2 regions of the Streptomyces sp. NPDC001714 genome follow, and region 1 is predicted to be linked to the other one. Evidence: riboswitches for the same ligand, from Rfam matches in the RefSeq annotation. Region 1 holds a riboswitch; the other holds the start of a gene.
What was found. A riboswitch is a leader RNA that binds a small molecule or an ion and turns the genes downstream of it on or off. The one in region 1 is predicted to bind cyclic di-AMP.

Region 2: another riboswitch for cyclic di-AMP. It lies ahead of ACFY0P_RS20040 (M23 family metallopeptidase); the one in region 1 lies ahead of ACFY0P_RS02020 (NlpC/P60 family protein).

Annotation. Positions count from the first base shown of each region.
Region 1 is NZ_JBIAUL010000001.1:427,183-432,839, forward strand. It holds gene ACFY0P_RS02015 (tellurite resistance/C4-dicarboxylate transporter family protein) at 1-911, opposite strand, end outside; gene ACFY0P_RS02020 (NlpC/P60 family protein) at 1,189-2,361, opposite strand; cyclic di-AMP (ydaO/yuaA leader) riboswitch at 2,369-2,542, opposite strand; gene pcrA (DNA helicase PcrA) at 2,855-5,341, shown strand; gene ACFY0P_RS02030 (M23 family metallopeptidase) at 5,415-5,657, opposite strand, start outside.
Region 2 is NZ_JBIAUL010000007.1:154,254-159,910, forward strand. It holds gene ACFY0P_RS20035 (M16 family metallopeptidase) at 1-868, shown strand, start outside; cyclic di-AMP (ydaO/yuaA leader) riboswitch at 1,061-1,224, shown strand; gene ACFY0P_RS20040 (M23 family metallopeptidase) at 1,237-1,992, shown strand; gene ACFY0P_RS20045 (GntR family transcriptional regulator) at 2,300-2,995, shown strand; gene ACFY0P_RS20050 (HPr family phosphocarrier protein) at 3,301-3,582, opposite strand; gene ACFY0P_RS20055 (GNAT family N-acetyltransferase) at 3,759-5,657, shown strand, end outside.

The DNA.
Region 1 (5,657 bases):
AGCCAGGCCGCCACCGTGACCCACACCAGCACCCGCCCCGGCCACTTCGGCCACGCGCCGCCGACGGCGGCTTCGGCCGACAGCGCCGCCGTCGCCGTCATCCCCATCGGGAACACCGTCGACCAGCGGCGCACGTCGTACCGGAGCCGGGGCCACGCCACCTCCGCGGCCAGCAGGACCACGTACCAGGCCAGGCCCAGGATCAGCAGTGCCACCGTCACCACGCGCAGGACGCCCCGGTCGTCGTCGTTCCACAGGTACAGCCGCGCACTGTCGGCGGCCAGCAGCCGCGCCCCGGCCAGCGCCGAGATCGCGAGCGCGCCGCCCGCCACCCACTGGTCACCGGGCCTCTGGGCGATCTGCCGCCACTCGAACCGGGGCACCGCGAGCCCGTACATCGCCAGCCCCAGCCAGAACAGGACCAGCGAGAGGTGTGCGAGCCACGCCGTCGTCAGGGCCGCCGCCAGCGTCGCACCCAGCACGGCCGGCCCCTGCGTGGCCACACAGGCCAGGAACACCGCGCCGGGCATCCGCGGCTTCCAGCGCCGCACGACGAGGATCAGCAGCGGCGGCCACAGCACCACCGACAGCGCCAGCAGGGCCTCGGCGAGGGTCTGCCACCCGAGCGCCGAGAACCGCGTCCCCAGCACCGTCGTCGCCGCCACGGCGGTGAGGGCGCCCGGCGTCCGGGCCTCCTGCGCCCACCGCCGGCGGTCGCGCGCCAGCCGTACGACGAAGTCCGCGGCCAGCGCCGGCCACATCACGCAGGCCACCACCAGCGCCACCCGGGACACGGTCTCCGCGCCCGCCAGGTGCAACCCCACCGACATGGTGCCGGTGGCCATCACGGCGGCCCCGGCCGCCGGCGGACGCTGCGCCCACCAGGCGCGGAGGGGTGAAATGCCGGACATGCTCCTGATGCTAGGGAGAGTCGGCCGTGGTACGAGCGGGGCACGCGCGCGTGCGGCCCGTGAACCGTGCGATCCGCGGTGGAGCGCGAGCGGGTGCGGAGGAGTGGCTGGAGGCGTGCGAGGTCTGGAGGTGCGCCGTGGCCCGCTGGGAGCGGTGGCGCGAGGGGGTGCGGTGGAGCGGCCGCGGGTGCGTGGGGGGAGGCGGGCGCCGTGGCGCGCGAACGCCGGCGAAGGGGAGCGGGAGGGGGCGCCCCACGGGTGATGGGCGCCCCCTTGGTCAGGCCGGGCGGACCACGCTGTGGATGATCGACTCGCCGCCGTAGTAGATCGACTCCTCCCGGACGTAGGCGCCGGGCTTCGGGGCGTGGATCATCATGCCGTTGCCGATGTAGATGCCGACGTGGCTGACGTCGCCGTAGAAGAAGACCAGGTCGCCGGGCTGGGCGTCGGCGAGGGAGACGGTGGTGCCGGCGTTCACCTGGTCGTAGGTGGTGCGCGGCAGGGAGACGCCCGCGGCCTTCCAGGCGGCCTGGGAGAGCCCGGAGCAGTCGCAGGAGCCGGGGCCGGTGGCGCCCCAGACGTACGGCTTGCCGATCTGCGCGCGGGCGAAGGCGATCGCCTTGGCGGCCTTCGTGGCATAGGCGGAGGAGGAACCGCCCGACGTGCCGGAGGAGGAGCTGCCCGACGTGCCGGAGGAGGGGCTGCCCGACGCGGCGGACGACGACGTCTCCTGGTCGGCCGCCGCGGCCTGCTGCTTCGCCAGCTCCGCCGCCTTGCGGTCCGCCGCTTCCTGCTGCTGCTTCTCGATCGCCGCCAGCCGGGCCTTCTCCGCGGCCGTCAGCCGCGACAGCAGCTCCCGCGCGGAGGCCAGTTTCGTCTGCACGGTGGTCTTGGCCGTCTTGAGGTCGTCCTGCGTCTCGGTGAGCGTCTCGAGGCTCCGGGTGGCCTCCTGCCGCTTCTTCATGGTCGCGGACTGCTGCGTGACGTAGTCGTCGACCGCGTCCTTCTGGCGCGAGGTCAGCCGGCTCATCAGCTGGTCCTGGTCGAAGTAGTCCTGGGGACTGTCCGCGAGCAGGAAGGTCGCCGTGTCGGGAACGCTCGCCCCGGTCCGGTACTGGGCCGCGGCGAACGAACCCAGTTCCTCACGCGCCTTGTTCAGCCGGTCCGTGCGCCGGGCGACGTCGTCGAGCAGGGTGTCGACCTGCCTGCGCTGCTTGCCGGTCCTCTCCTCGGCCGCGTTGTACTTCTCGGTGGCCGACTCCGCCTGTCGGTAGAGAGCGTCGACCTTCTTCTCGACCTCCTCCAGGCTCGGCTTGCCGTCCCCGGAGGGCGCGGCCTCGGCCGTCTGGGAGAACAGGGCCATGGAGGTGAGGGCGGCGGTGGCCAGCGCGGGGGTGCGTATGCCTGCCGCGCGTGTTCCTGACGGCCGGGACTTGCGGTGCGACGCCAACGGGGGCGACTCCTTCCAGCGTTCCGCCTACCGAGTTAGCTGTCGGGTTCGGGCGGGTGGTTCGGAAGGGTTGCCCTACGGTCCGGTCCCCGGAGGGAGTCGGGACCGATTCACCCCGGGATCGGTGTGGGTCCCCGGCTCCGGATGCGCTGCGGCGCCCCGGACTCGGCGGAGGCCGTGCGGCCCGGCGACGTTCGCCGGTGGGGGTCGTACGGCCTGCCCGGCACGCTAGCCAACTCGTGTGGCCTCTGTGAAGGTTGATGTGCGATATGCCCGATACATTTTCGTGACCTTGGCGTAGGGGTTTGTTCGGGTGGGGTGGTCTGGGGCGTTATGGGCCACTTGCCCGGGAGGATCGACGGGTTCACGGGATGCGTTCGCGGCTGGATGACGCGCGTCGACCGGCCGTGACGGAGTGGATCTGTTCGGTCACCGGGGCGAGTTTTCGGGGCGGCGACCGGTTGTCGGTGGGGCGCCCTAGACTCGGAGAGCGATGAGCAGCCTCTTTGACGACAGCTTCCTGGCGAGCCTCCAGGCCCCCCGCGGCCATGACGAGGAACCCCCGCCGCCGCCCGAGGACGAGCACGCTCCGGAGCCGGTTCCGGACGATCTGTTCGGCGGGAAGTTCGACGTGCCCCCGGACCGGGACGCCTACTACCGCGACGGCGCCGCCCGCCCCGCCCTGGACCCGGCCGCGCTCCTGGAGGGGCTCAACGAGAACCAGCGGGCGGCCGTCGTGCACGCCGGCTCCCCGCTGCTCATCGTGGCCGGCGCCGGTTCCGGCAAGACGCGCGTACTCACCCACCGCATCGCGCACCTGCTCGGCGCGCGCCAGGTGCACCCGGGCCAGATCCTCGCGATCACCTTCACCAACAAGGCCGCGGGCGAGATGAAGGAACGCGTCGAGCACCTCGTGGGCCCGCGCGCGAACGCGATGTGGGTGATGACCTTCCACAGCGCCTGCGTGCGGATCCTCCGCAGGGAGAGCAAGAAGCTCGGCTTCACCTCCTCCTTCTCGATCTACGACGCGGCCGACTCCAAGCGCCTGATGGCCCTGGTCTGCCGGGACCTGGACCTCGACCCCAAGCGGTTCCCGCCGAAGTCGTTCAGCGCCCAGGTCAGCAACCTCAAGAACGAGCTGGTCGACGAGGAGGACTTCGCCGCCCGGGCGAGCGACGGCTTCGAGAAGACCCTCGCCCAGGCCTACGCCCTCTACCAGTCGCGGCTGCGCGAGGCGAACGCCCTCGACTTCGACGACCTGATCATGACGACGGTCAACCTGCTGCGCGCCTTCCCGGACGTCGCCGAGCACTACCGCCGCCGCTTCCGGCACGTCCTGGTCGACGAGTACCAGGACACCAACCACGCCCAGTACGCGCTCGTGCGCGAGCTGGTCGGCACCGGCGCACACGCCCCGGACACCCCACCCGGCGAGCACGACCTGCCCCCCGCCGAGCTCTGCGTCGTCGGTGACGCCGACCAGTCGATCTACGCCTTCCGGGGCGCGACGATCCGCAACATCCTCCAGTTCGAGGAGGACTACCCGAACGCGACGACGATCCTCCTGGAGCAGAACTACCGCTCCACGCAGACGATCCTGAGCGCCGCCAACGCGGTCATCGAGCGCAACGAGTCCCGCCGCCCGAAGAACCTGTGGACCAACGCGGGCGCGGGCGCGCAGATCACCGGCTACGTGGCCGACACCGAGCACGACGAGGCGCAGTTCGTCGCCGAGGAGATAGACCGTCTCACTGACGCGGGCGAGGCGAAGGCGGGCGATGTCGCCGTCTTCTACCGCACCAACGCGCAGTCCCGTGTCTTCGAGGAGATCTTCATCCGGGTCGGCCTGCCCTACAAGGTCGTCGGCGGCGTCCGCTTCTACGAGCGCAAGGAGGTCCGGGACGTCCTGGCGTACCTGCGGGTGCTGGCCAACCCGGAGGACTCCGTCCCGCTCCGGCGCATCCTCAACGTCCCCAAGCGCGGTATCGGCGACCGTGCGGAGGCGATGATCGACGCCCTCGCCCAGCGCGAGAAGATCAGCTTCCCGCAGGCGCTCAAGCGGGTCGACGAGGCGTACGGCATGGCCGCGCGGTCGACGAACGCGGTCAAGCGGTTCAACACGCTGATGGAGGACCTCCGTACGGTGGTGGAATCCGGCGCCGGACCCGCCACGGTCCTGGAGGCGATCTACGAACGCACCGGGTACCTCGCCGAGTTGCAGAACTCGACGGATCCGCAGGACGAGACCCGCATCGAGAACCTCCAGGAGCTCGCCTCAGTGGCGCTGGAGTTCGAGCAGGAGTCCGGTGAGGGAGAGGAGCCGGCCGGGCTCGCCGACTTCCTGGAGCGGGTGGCCCTGGTCGCCGACTCCGACCAGATCCCCGACGAGGACGAGAACGGCGACGGCGTCATCACGCTGATGACCCTGCACACCGCCAAGGGCCTCGAATTCCCGGTGGTGTTCCTGACCGGCATGGAGGACGGCGTCTTCCCGCACATGCGCGCCCTCGGCCAGACCAAGGAGCTGGAGGAGGAACGGCGCCTCGCCTACGTCGGCATCACGCGCGCGCGGGAACGGCTGTACCTCACGCGGTCGGCGATGCGCAGCGCCTGGGGCCAGCCGTCGTACAACCCGCCCTCGCGCTTCCTGGAGGAGATCCCGGGCGCGTATCTGGAGTGGAAGCGGACCGGGGCGACGGCACCGGTCTCCTCCGGGCCCGCGGCGGGTGTGGCGGCCTCGCTCTCCTCGACCCGCTCGCGCTCCTCGGCGTCCGGCGCGTCCGGCTTCGCCACCCGGCGGACCTCGGAGAAGCCGGTGGTCTCGCTGGCGGTCGGCGACCGCGTCACCCATGACCAGTTCGGCCTCGGCACGGTCGTCGGAGTGAAGGGCACGGGCGGCAACGCGGAGGCGACGATCGATTTCGGCGACGCCAAGCCGAAGCGGCTGCTGCTGCGGTACGCGCCGGTGGAGAAGCTGTAGCGGAGAAGGCGCAGGGGAGAAGGTTGTAGTACCGGGCCCCGCCGCGGCGGGGCCCACCGCCACCGGGGGTGGCTCAGGTCGGGTCGAGCCCGTGGCTGCGCAGCCACGGCAGCGGGTCTATGGCGGCGCCGCCGGCCGGCCTCACCTCGAAGTGCAGGTGCGGGCCGGTCGAGTTGCCGGAGTTCCCGGAGTACGCGATCGGGTCGCCGGCCTTCACCGTCGTCCCGGCGGCGACGCGGTACGACGAGAGGTGGCAGTACCACGTCTCCGTGCCGTCCTTCGCCGTCACGATCATCATGTTGCCGTAGGCGCTGTT
Region 2 (5,657 bases), on a different contig from region 1:
CGCGCGGATGTCCCGCCCGCGCCAGGGCACCGAGGACACCGTCGAGAAGATCGACGCGCCCGCCGTCCGCGCGTTCTACGACCGGCACGTCCGTCCCGCCACGGCCACCGCGGTTGTCGTCGGTGACCTGACCGGCATCGACCTGGACGAGCTGCTCGGCGAGACCCTGGGTGCCTGGAGCGGCTCCCCCGCCCAGCCCCGCCCGGTCCCGGCCGTGACCGCCGACGACACCGGCCGGGTCGTCATCGTGGACCGCCCGGGCGCCGTCCAGACCCAGCTGCTCATCGGCCGCGTCGGCGGCGACCGGCACGACCGCGTCTGGCCCGCCCAGGTGCTCGGCACCTACTGCCTGGGCGGCACCCTCACCTCCCGCCTGGACCGCGTCCTGCGCGAGGAGAAGGGCTACACCTACGGCGTCCGCTCCTTCGGGCAGGTCCTGCGGTCCGCCCCCGACGGCAGCGGCGCCTCCATGCTCGCCATCAGCGGCTCCGTGGACACCCCCAACACCGGTCCGGCCCTGCAGGACCTGTGGACGGTGCTGCGCACGCTCGCCGCCGAGGGCCTCACGGACGCCGAGCGCGACGTCGCCGTGCAGAACCTCGTCGGGGTGGCGCCGCTCAAGTACGAGACGGCGGCGGCCGTCGCCGGCACCCTGGCCGACCAGGTCGAGCAGTACCTGCCCGACGACTTCCAGGCCCTGCTGTACCGGCAACTGGCCGCCACCGGCACCGTGGAGGCCACTGCGGCGGTCGTGAACGCCTTCCCGGTGGACCGCCTGGTGACCGTCCTCGTCGGCGACGCGGCACAGATCAAGGAGCCCGTCGAGGCGCTCGGGATCGGCGAAGTCACGGTCGTCGCCGCGGAGTAGCGGCACGCGCGTGTGCGGAGCCCTGGTGACCGTCCGGTCACCAGGGCTCTGAAATGTCTGAATTGGGGCGGAGGTTGCCTGTCTGCCCTGTGGGATGCGCTACAAAAGCCGTGATCCGTTTGAGCATGGAAAGCACGCCCTCGTAGGTTCTTCCGGGCTGTCCGTCAGGCATCGCGCCGCGTCCGCGGCACCGGACAGCCATCGCCGAGTCCCCGTACGGCGCGAGCCAGGGGAGCCGGGGACCCACGTAGTCCCTGGGGTGAATCGGGCGCCCACGCGTGTCGTGAGGGGGCCCGTAGGAGACCTTCCTGCTCCGAACCCGTCAGCTAACCCGGTAGGCGAGAGGGAAGGAAAGGACCAGCCTCTACATGGCGTTCATGTGCGCCTCCGGGAAGCACCGTCGTCCCGGCCGGGTGAAGCGCACCACCGCGCAGGCCGCCGGCATCGCGGCCCTCACCACCACCGGTGTCGTCGGCACCGTCTCCGCCGCCCCGGCGCTCGCCGCCGAGAACTCCGTCGAGCAGACCGGCCTCACCCCGGTCATCACGATCAGCGACTCCGTCGCCGAGCAGATCGACGCCCAGGCCGCTGCCCAGAAGGCGGTCGCCGAGCGCCAGGCGGCCGAGGAGGCCGCCCGCAAGAAGGCCGCGGAGCAGGCCAGGAAGGAGCGCGCGGCCAAGGCACGCGCCGCCCGTGAGGCCGAGCGCAAGCGCCTCAACACCTTCGTCGCGCCGATCAGCGACTCCTACGTCTCCACCGGCTACAAGACCGGCGGCTCCCTGTGGTCCTCCGGCACCCACACCGGCATCGACTTCCACGCCGCCAGCGGCACTGTCGTGCACGCGGTCGGCAGCGGCACGGTCGTCTCCACCGGCTGGGGCGGGGCGTACGGCAACGAGATCGTCATCAAGATGGCCGACGGCATGTACACCCAGTACGGCCACCTCTCGTCCATCGGCGTCTCGGTGGGCCAGAAGGTCACCCCGGGCCAGCAGATCGGCCTCTCCGGCTCGACCGGCAACACGACCGGACCGCACCTCCACTTCGAGGCCCGTACGACCCCCGAGTACGGCTCCGACGTCGACCCGGTCGCCTACCTCCGCAAGCACGGCGTGGACGTCTGAGGGAGCTGGACGCGGGTCCGGCAGCGCCCGTTTCAGGGGCGTCACCGCAGCGCCCCTTCAGGGGCGCGGGGAACTGCGCGAGCAACCCCACGCACCCGCACCCGACCACCGAGGCGCCGACGACAACCCGTGAGATCTTCCGAAGCCCCGGCCGCAGTACCGGGGCTTTCGTCGTATTCGTGCCCCCGCTGTCCAAAATATATCCCTGGATTCCGGCCCCCCGTCGGAAATTCCGGCTCATTGCAATAGAGTCACGGAACGAGCGCCACTCGGCGGCGTTTCACGGGGATTAAGGCGGAGGTCGGACATGCGTATTCCGGCGCACTCGGTATGCACGGCGATCCGGGACGACATCGTCGCGGGTGTCTACGAGCGCGGCAGCCGGCTCACCGAGGAACTCCTGGCCCGCCGCTACGGGGTCTCGCGCGTCCCCGTCCGCGAGGCCCTGCGCACCCTGGAGGCCGAGGGCTTTGTCGTGACCCGCCGGCACGCGGGCGCGTGCGTCGCCGAACCGACCGAGCAGGAGGCCGCCGACCTGCTGGAGATGCGCATGCTCCTGGAGCCGCTCGGCGCCTCCCGGGCCGCCCAGCGCCGCACCGAGGCCCATCTCAAGGTGCTGCGCGGACTGGTCAGGCTGGGGCAGGAGCGGGCCAGGCGGGGCAACAGCGAGGACCTGCGCTCCCTGGGCGGCTGGTTCCACGAGACCCTTGCGCAGGCCTCCGGCAGCCACGCCCTGACCTCGACGCTCACCCAGCTGCGCCACAAGATCGCCTGGATGTACACCGTGGAGACGCCCGCCAACCCCGTGGAGTCCTGGACGGAGCACGGCGCCATCGTGGACGCGGTGGCGCGCGGCGACGGCGACCGCGCCCGGGCGATCACGGCCCTGCACACCGAGCGCTCGACGGTCTCCCACCGGCTGCGGTTTCCCGGCGCCACCGAACGGGCGAACGGTGTGAGGACTTCGCAACACCCCGTAAACATGTCGGGCCTGCGGCATTAACACGCGCGCCGTATACAAAGAGGTGTTATTCGGCGGGGGCTGTTTTCCGTGCCCGAATTCATGCGCGCCGGGAATTGACGGTCGCGCTTGTTTCGTGTGCGCGCGGTAAAGCCGGGCGCCCGGGCCTCCGCAAACTCCGGGGCGGGGCCTTCGTAAAGCCGTGTGCGGTCCCGTCGTGAAGTCATGTGCGGCTGTCATGGAATTGCGGCATGTGACGGACGGCCCGGGTGGGGCGGCGGGAAGCGGCGAGGCCGCGCCACCCCCGAGGGGGTGGCGCGGCCTCGGACCGTGCGGGCGCCGGGCGCTCAGACGGTCTCGGGGAGCTCCTCGAGACCCTCGGCGACCAGCTTGGCCAGGCGGTCGAGGGCCGCGTCGGCGCCCTCGGCGTCGGAGGCGAGGACGATCTCCTCGCCGCCCTGGGCGCCCAGTCCCAGGACAGCCAGCATGGAGGCCGCGTTGACGGGGTTGCCGTCGGCCTTGGCGATCGTCACCGGGATACCTGCGGCCGTGGCGGCCCGGACGAAGATGGAAGCGGGGCGGGCGTGGAGACCCTCGGCCCAGCCGACGTTGACGCGGCGCTCAGCCATGTGATGCTGCCCTTCGGTGTTCAGGGTTGTCTAGACCAGTTTCCCATATCGTGAAGCATGCCCGGAGGGGACGTGAACCCCTCCGGGTGTGTCGCCGGACCGCGGCCTCGGTCCGACGTCCGTCCTCCACAGACTGCCTCGCGACGTTGTCGGACGCGAGCCGTACTCTGGGGCCCATGCAGACCCCGGCGGACCCGCAGGACCGGCACGAGTACCCGTCCCACTGGGAGGCTGACGTGGTGCTGCGCGACGGGGGTACCGCGCGCATCCGGCCCATCACCGTCGATGACGCCGAGCGCCTGGTCAGCTTCTACGAGCAGGTCTCGGACGAGTCGAAGTACTACCGCTTCTTCGCGCCCTACCCCAGGCTCTCCGCCAAGGACGTCCACCGCTTCACGCACCACGACTTTGTGGACAGGGTGGGACTCGCGGCCACCATCGGCGGCGAGTTCATCGCAACCGTACGCTATGACCGCATCGGCGCCGACGGAACGCCCGCCTCCGCGCCCGCCGACGAGGCCGAGGTCGCGTTCCTCGTCCAGGACGCCCACCAGGGGCGGGGTGTCGCCTCCGCCCTCCTCGAGCACATCGCGGCCGTCGCGCGCGAGCGCGGGATCCGCCGCTTCGCCGCCGAGGTGCTGCCCGCCAACACCAGGATGATCAAGGTGTTCATGGACGCGGGCTACACCCAGAAGCGCAGCTTCGAGGACGGTGTCGTCCGGCTGGAGTTCGACCTGGAGCCCACGGACCGCTCCCTCGCCGTGCAGCGCGCCCGCGAGCAGCGCGCGGAGGCCCGTTCGGTACGACGCCTGCTGGCACCGGGGTCCGTGGCCGTGATCGGAGTCGGCCGCGCGCCCGGCGGGGTCGGCCGCAGCGTCCTCGGCAACCTGAGGGACGCCGGTTTCACCGGCCGCCTGCACGCCGTGAACCAGGCCTTCCCGGACGACCTCAAGGAGGTCGACGGGGTGCCCGCGCACCGCTCGGTGCGGGACATCGACGGGCCTGTCGACCTCGCGGTGGTCGCCGTACCCGCCGAGCACGTGCCCGAGGTCGTCACCGAGTGCGGCGAACACGGCGTCCAGGGGCTCGTGGTCCTCGCCGCCGGCTACGCGGAGAGCGGACCCGACGGCCGCGAGCGGCAGCGCGCGCTCGTCCGGCAGGCCCGCACGTACGGCATGCGGATCATCGGCCCCAACGCCTTCGGGATCATCAACACCGCGGCCGACGTCCGGCTGAACGCCTCCCTCGCACCCGAGATGCCCCGCCCCGGCCGCATCGGCCTGTTCGCCCAGTCCGGCGCCATCGGCATCGCCCTGCTGTCGCGGCTTCACCGGCGCGGCGGCGGCGTCACCGGCACCACGGGCGTCTCCACCTTCGTCTCCTCCGGCAACCGCGCGGACGTCTCCGGCAACGACGTCCTCCAGTACTGGTACGACGACCCCGAGACCGACGTCGTCCTCATGTACCTGGAGTCCATCGGCAACCCGCGCAAGTTCACCCGCCTCGCGCGGCGGACGGGGGCGGCGAAGCCGCTGGTCGTGGTGCAGGGCGCCGGGCAGGCGCCGCCGGGCCACGCGGTACGGGCGACGCGGCTGCCGCACGCCACGGTGTCCGCGCTGCTCAGGCAGGCCGGCGTGATCCGCGTCGACACGATCACCGAGCTGGTCGACGCCGGGCTGCTGCTCGCGCGGCAGCCGCTGCCGGCGGGGCCGCGGGTGGCGATCATCGGCAACTCGGAGTCGCTCGGGCTGCTGACCTACGACCGGTGCCTGGCCGAGGGGCTGCGGCCGGCCCGGCCGCTGGACCTGACGACGCGGGCGAGTGCGGCGGACTTCCACCGGGCGCTGTCGCGGGCGCTGGCCGACGAGTCGTGCGACGCGGTGGTCGTCACGGCGATCCCGACGATCGGGGAGGGGGCGGTGGGGGACGCGGAGCTGGCGGAGGCGCTCAGGTCGGCGGCGGAGGGGGTTCCCGGGAAGCCGGTGCTCGTGGTGCACGTGGAGCTCGGGGGGCTGGCGGAGGCGTTGTCGGCTGCGGGCCGTACCGCACCGCAAGCGGCTGCGCCGGCACCCGGC